Regions from separate parts of the Streptomyces sp. NBC_00203 genome, predicted to be linked through region 1. Evidence: riboswitches for the same ligand, from Rfam matches in the RefSeq annotation. Region 1 holds a riboswitch; the other holds the start of a gene.
What was found. A riboswitch is a leader RNA that binds a small molecule or an ion and turns the genes downstream of it on or off. The one in region 1 is predicted to bind S-adenosylmethionine.
Positions count from the first base shown of each region.

Region 2: it holds a riboswitch for S-adenosylmethionine, as region 1 does, so the genes downstream of both, OG975_RS13070 (aminotransferase class V-fold PLP-dependent enzyme) here and thrC (threonine synthase) in region 1, are expected to answer to the same signal.

Region 1 is NZ_CP108126.1:4,874,697-4,878,100, forward strand. It holds gene OG975_RS21810 (MoaD/ThiS family protein) at 153-428, opposite strand; gene thrC (threonine synthase) at 540-1,850, opposite strand; SAM riboswitch class I at 1,868-2,019, opposite strand; gene OG975_RS21820 (glucosyl-3-phosphoglycerate synthase) at 2,194-3,138, shown strand; gene OG975_RS21825 (trehalose-6-phosphate synthase) at 3,276-3,404, shown strand, end outside.
Region 2 is NZ_CP108126.1:2,844,047-2,847,450, reverse strand. It holds gene OG975_RS13080 (cytochrome bc complex cytochrome b subunit) at 1-131, shown strand, start outside; gene trpD (anthranilate phosphoribosyltransferase) at 293-1,357, shown strand; SAM riboswitch class IV at 1,478-1,594, shown strand; gene OG975_RS13070 (aminotransferase class V-fold PLP-dependent enzyme) at 1,798-3,174, shown strand.

The DNA.
Region 1 (3,404 bases):
CTCGCACAGGTACTCATATGCGTCCGGCATGAATAGCGAAGCGGGTTCCCCAACTGTACCCCGCTCAACCATGCAGAATTGCCCCCTCCGTTTCTCTCACGGAGAGGGCAATTCGATGAACACTGCGTATTCGGCGTTACCGAGGGTAGCGATCAGCCTCCGGCGACGGCCGGGATGATCGAGACGCCCGCACCGTCCGGCGTAGCCGTCTCCAGCCCCTGCTCGAACCGCACGTCGTCGTCGTTGACGTACACGTTGACGAAGCGGCGCAGCTTGCCCTGGTCGTCCAGCACGCGCGCGGCGATACCCGTGTGGTTCTTCTCCAGGTCGGCGATGACCTCGGCGAGAGTCCCACCCTCGGCACTCACCTCGGCCTTGCCGCCGGTGTAGGTGCGCAGGATGGTGGGGATGCGAACGTTGACGCTCATGCCTTGTGACCTCCGGTCAGGTGGAGCGCCCCAAAGGGGCGCGGGACTGCATCGATATGCGGCTCCGCCGCGGGGCGCGACCAGCCCCTACCGGCCCGCAGACGAAAACGGCTATGCGAGGCCGGCCTCGCGGAACGACTCCAGGTTGGGGCGAATCGTCGCGGTGAGCCCCGTACCGGCCACCGCATCCAACGTCTTGAGACCATCGCCGGTGTTCAGCACAACAGTCGTCAGCGTCGGGTCCAGCAGCCCGTTCTCGATCAGCTTCTTCGTCACGCCGACCGTCACACCGCCCGCCGTCTCCGCGAAGATGCCCTCGGTCTGCGCCAGCAGCTTGATCGCCTCGACCACCTGCTCGTCGTTCACATCCTCCACGGCCCCACCCGTCCGCCGCGCGATATCCAGCACGTACGGCCCGTCCGCCGGGTTGCCGATGGCCAGGGACTTGGCGATGGTGTTCGGCTTCTGGGGGCGTACGACGTCGTGGCCGGCCTTGTAGGCGACGGACACCGGCGAGCAGCCCTCGGCCTGGGCGCCGAAGATCTTGTACGGCTTGTCCTCGACGAGCCCGAGCTTGATCAGCTCCTGGAGGCCCTTGTCGACCTTGGTGAGCTGGGAGCCGGAGGCGATCGGGATCACCAGCTGGTCGGGGAGCCGCCAGCCGAGCTGCTCGCAGATCTCGTACGCGAGGGTCTTGGACCCCTCCGCGTAGTACGGCCGCAGGTTGACGTTGACGAAGCCCCAGCCCTCGCCGGCGGGGTCGCCGATCAGCTCGGAGCAGAAACGGTTCACGTCGTCGTAGTTGCCCTCGATGCCGACGAGCTCACCGCCGTAGATCGCGGCCATGACGATCTTGCCCTGCTCCAGGTCGTGCGGGATGAACACGCAGGAGCGGAAGCCGGCGCGGGCGGCGGCGGCACCCACCGCGCCGGCGAGGTTGCCGGTGGAGGAGCAGGAGAGGGTGGTGAAGTTGAAGGCGCGGGCGGCCTCGATGGCCTGGGCGACGACACGGTCCTTGAAGGAGTGCGTCGGGTTGCCGGAGTCGTCCTTCACGAAGAGCTTGCCGGCGTCGACACCGAGCTCGCGCGCGAGGTTGTCGGCCTGGACGAGCTTGGTCCAGCCGGGGTTGATGTTCGGCTTCTCGGCGACGTCCGCGGGGACGGGCAGGAGGGGCGCGTAACGCCAGATGTTCGCGGGACCCGCTTCGATGCGCTTGCGGAGTTCTTCGGTTTCGTAGGCCGAGAAGTCGTACGCGATCTCCAGCGGGCCGAAACACTCCTCGCAGGCGAAGACCGGGCCGAGCGGGACGCGGTGACCGCACTCGCGGCAGGAAAGCGCGGCGGCCGGACCGAGGTCCACGGAGTTGGCCGAGTCGGCGGAGATTCCGGTGTTCGTGGTGCTTGCAACTGTCTGCGCAGCCATGGAGGCGAGGCCCTTTCTCCTCATCTTCCTCACAGCGCACTTCGCCGTGAGACGGATTTGGCACCTTCCCGAGCCGGGAGCCTCGCGACGACAACGTAGTCGTACGAGACCGGCTGGAGGGTTGCCGGGGCTTCATCGGGCCGTATCCCTCTGCCCCTCTGGATGAGCGGTATTTGATTGTTGAACTGTTGAACACAGTACGGGCTGATGATCCAGGACATGCGATGGTCATCCGCGTTGTTCAAGACTGTAACCGAAGGCCAGGACAGTTGAGATAGTCGTCCGAACCGCGAGATGGATCACACCGTGAGACACCGGGTGATCAGACAGTGAGGAGCCGCCTGTGCTGGAAGAAGTCGAGCGCTGGCTGAGCACACGCTCCTGGTCCGTTACCGACCGCCCGCTCCACAAGCTCATGGCCGCCAAACGCACCTCAGGATCGACGGTCAGCGTAGTGCTGCCCGCCCTCAACGAGGAGGAGACGGTCGGCGAGATCGTCGCCGTCATCCGCCACGACCTGATGCAGCAGGTGCCCCTCGTCGACGAGATCGTCGTCGTCGACTCGGGCTCGACCGACCGCACCTCCGAGGTCGCCGCCGCCGCGGGCGCGCGCGTCGTGCACCGCGACGAGATCCTGCCGCGGATCCCGACCGTGCCCGGCAAGGGCGAGGTCCTGTGGCGGTCGCTGCTCGTGACGAGCGGGGACATCGTCTGCTTCATCGACGCGGACCTCAAGGAATTCTCGTCCGACTTCGTCTCCGGGATCGTGGGCCCGCTGCTCACCGACCCGGGCGTGGACCTGGTCAAGGCCATGTACGACAGACCGCTGGGCGGGGCGGCGGGCCAGGGCGGCCGGGTCACCGAACTCATGGCGCGCCCCCTGCTGAACATGCACTGGCCGCAGCTCGCGGGCTTCGTGCAGCCGCTCGGCGGCGAGTACGCGGCCCGCCGCTCCCTGCTCGAACAGCTGCCGTTCCCCGTCGGGTACGGCGTCGAGCTGGGCATGCTCGTCGACGCCCTGCACCTCGTGGGCCTGGACGCCCTCGCCCAGGTCGACGTCGGCGTCCGCAAACACCGCCACCAGGACGGCCAGGCGCTGGGCCGCATGTCCGCCGCGATCTACCGCACGGCCCAGCTGAGGCTGGCCCGCGGCCACATGATCCGCCCGTCCCTCACCCAGTTCGAGCGCGGCAAGGAGGGTTTCGAGCCGCGCACGTACTCGGTGGACACGGAGGAACGCCCCCCGATGTCCGAAATCGCCGAGTACAGGAAACGAAGGGCCGCGTAGACCGGGCCCCGTCAGGGGCGCGGGGCTGTGACATTTGCGGCTCCGCCGCGGGGCGCGACCAGCCCCCACCGGCCCGCGGGTCGCATACGGCCGAAGTGAACGTTTGAGCGTTTAGGCGGGGGGCTAGATTTCGAGGCATGGCTTCAACGCAGGGCGGAAAAACGCAGGGCGCCCACCGCATCCTGGTCGCGTCCAACCGCGGCCCGATCACCTACGAGGTCGACGAGAACGGCTCGCTGAAAGCCAAGCGCGGCGGCGGCGGGCTG
Region 2 (3,404 bases), 2.0 Mb from region 1:
AGCGCAAGGTGCCGGGCACGCAGCGGCTGCGCGCCAAGCTCAGCAAGGGCTTCTACGGGGACGACAACCAGATCCCCAAGCCCACCGTCGAGGAGTACAAGGAGATCACGAGCGGCCACGGCCACCACTGATCCCCTGACCGGGCATTGATCGCCACGGCAAGAGCCCTCGTCCAGTGCATGGACGGGGGCTCTTTGCCGTCCCCGGGCCTGGATAGGGTGTTCCCATCCACAAGGAGTCCCACAAGGACCCACACAGAGTCCCTTTCCGGGGACCGACCCAGGAGCGGCTTATGAGCGCTGTGAACCCCGCTGGAGGCGACACCGCGGCGGGCCGTTCCTGGCCCGACGTACTGAGCGCGCTGCTCGCCGGGCAGGACCTGAGCGCCGGTGACACGGCGTGGGCCATGGACCGCATCATGAGCGGTGAGGCCGCGGACGCCCAGATCGCGGGCTTCCTGGTGGCGCTGCGGGCCAAGGGTGAGACGGTCGAGGAGATCACCGGCCTCGTGGAGACCATGTACGCCCACGCGAAGCCGTTGCACATCCCGGGGCCGGCCGTCGACATCGTCGGTACGGGCGGAGACCGGGCCAAGACCGTCAACATCTCGACGATGTCCGCCATCGTGATCGCGGGTACCGGGGCGAAGGTCGTCAAGCACGGCAACCGGGCGTCGTCCTCGGCGAGCGGCTCGTCCGACGTGCTGGAGCGGCTCGGCATCAACCTGGACCTGTCGCCCGAGCGGGTGGCACAGGTGGTGGAGGAGGCCGGGATCACCTTCTGCTTCGCGGCCAAGTTCCATCCCTCGATGCGGTTCGTCGGCGCGGTCCGGCGCGATCTGGGGATTCCGACCTCGTTCAATCTCCTCGGCCCGCTGACCAACCCCGCCCGGGTCACCGCCTCGGCGGTCGGCTGCTTCGACACCCGGATGGCGGGGCTCATTGCCGGCGTACTGGCCGAACGCGGCTCGTCCGCGCTGGTGTTCCGGGGTGACGACGGCCTCGACGAGCTGACGACCACGGCCACCTCCCGGGTGTGGGTCGTCCGCGACGGCAAGGTGACCGAGGAGGCCTTCGACCCGCGGGACGTCGGCCTTGAGATCGTCCCGGTGGAGGCACTGCGGGGCGCCGACCCCGAGTACAACGCGGGGGTCGCCCGACGGCTCCTGGACGGCGAGACGGGCGCGGTGCGGGACGCGGTCCTGCTGAACTCGGCGGCGGCCCTGGTGGCCCTGTCGCCGACCGACGTGCCCTTGGTGGACCAGCTCCGCGCCGGGATGGAGAAGGCGGCGCAGTCGATCGACTCCGGGGCCGCGAAGCGGACTCTTGAGCGGTGGGTGGCGGCCAGCAGCGCCTGAGCCGTTGAGTCGTTGAGCCGTACGCAGGCTCCTACGCCGTACGCGATGTGATGCAAGGCGCAGTCCGGATCCTGGACTGCGCCTTGCGCGTCGAAGATCTTCTGGCAGGATGCTGTATCAGGTCATGAGTGACAGTCATGAGGCCCCGGCCGACTGTCCGGCAACCCTCCGTCCGTGGCGGGGTGCCCCGGGTGAAGACCAGGTCGTAGGCAGCGAGGTCTACGGCAAGCGCGGACCCCTCGCCACTCACTTGAGTGGATACAGCCCAGGGGTCCTGGTCGTTCGAGGGAGCCTTCTGTGAGCAAGCGAATGCGATAGGGCGTAGCGCCCCACTTCCGCGTACCCCTTTTCACCTTCTTCGCCTTTCCTGCGCTGAGCCGTCCGTACCCCGGTGTACCCGCTCGCGCAGCGATCCCGCCTGCCTCTCACAGGAGCTCGCCATGTCTGTCTCCACCGCTGCCGCCGACCAGACCGTTTGTGCCCCTCTGCCTGTTCTGGGGCGAGATGTGACCGTCCCGCTCGTCACCGGTGGCGAGGTCACCTACGCCGCACTCGACTACGCCGCCAGCGCCCCGGCCCTGCAGCGGGTGTGGGACGACGTGGCGGCGTACGCCCCCTACTACGGCAGCGTGCACCGTGGCGCCGGCTACCTCTCGCAGCTGTCCACCGACCTGTTCGAGAACTCCCGCAAGACCGTCGCCGAGTTCCTGGACTGCCGCGAGGGCGACCAGGTCGTCTTCACCCGCTCCACCACCGACTCGCTCAACCTGCTCGCCGCCACTCTTCCGGCCGACTGCCAGGTCTTCGTCTTCGAGACCGAGCACCATGCGTCCCTGCTGCCGTGGAAGGACGCCCAGGTCACCTACCTCAACGCCCCGCGCAGCCCGCGCCAGGCCGTCGAGACGCTGGAGCGCGCCCTCGCCGGCCGCACTGTGTCCATTGAAGGGGGCTACGGCCCGGCCCTCGTCTGCGTCACCGGCGCCTCGAACGTCACCGGTGAGCTGTGGCCGGTGCGCGAGCTGGCCGCCGCCGCCCACGCGCACGGCGCCCGTATCGTCCTCGACGCCGCGCAGCTGGCCCCGCACCACCCGGTGTCCGTCCGTGACCTGGACGTCGACTGGGTCGCCTTCTCCGGCCACAAGCTGTACGCGCCCTTCGGCTCCGGTGTGCTCGCCGGCCGCTCCGACTGGCTGCGCGAGGCCGAGCCGTACCTCGCGGGCGGTGGCGCCAGTCGTAAGGTGTCCCGCCGTACGGACGGTGGCGTGGACGTGGAGTGGCACGAGAGCGCCGCCCGGCACGAGGCCGGCTCGCCGAACGTGATCGGCGTCTACTCGATCGCGTCCGCCTGCAAGGCCCTCACCGAGGCCGGCTTCGACACCCTCGTCGCCCGTGAACAGCACCTGATCGACACGGTCCGCGCGGGTCTCGCCGAGGTCCCCGAGGTGCGCGTCCTCTCCCTCTTCGGTGACGACGCCCCGCGGGTCGGCGTGATCTCCTTCGTCGTCGAGGGGTGGAACAGCTCGCACTTCGCCGCGGCGCTCTCCGCGGAGTACGGCATCGGGGTGCGCGACGGTCTGTTCTGCGCCCATCCGCTGGTGCGCACCCTCCTCGGCAGCGACCCGCAGACCCAGGGGGAGTGCGGTGCCCCCGAGGCCGCGCCCGGCGAGAAGTCCCTGAACGCCATCCGTGTCAGCTTCGGTGCGGGTACCCCCGACGAGCACGTCGAGCGCTTCGTCACCGCCGTGCGGGAACTCGTCCGGGACGGTGCGAAGTGGCAGTACCGCACGGAGGACGGCCGCTGCGTCCCCGCGGTCTGAGCCGGCAGTTTCTTCGCCCCCGCCGCCCCTACCCGTCCCATCCGTTCCTGGGGGCTGCGCCCCCAGACCCCCAAAAGACTGCGCAGTTCCCCGCGCCCCTAAAAGGGGCGCGGGGCTGTGTCGATATGCGGCTCCGCGGCGTGGGCGCGAACGGCCCCCGCCCACCCGCAGCCGACGAACCGGGGTGGGTGGGGGATCGCGGGGCGAAGCCCCGCGCCGTCAGGGGCGCG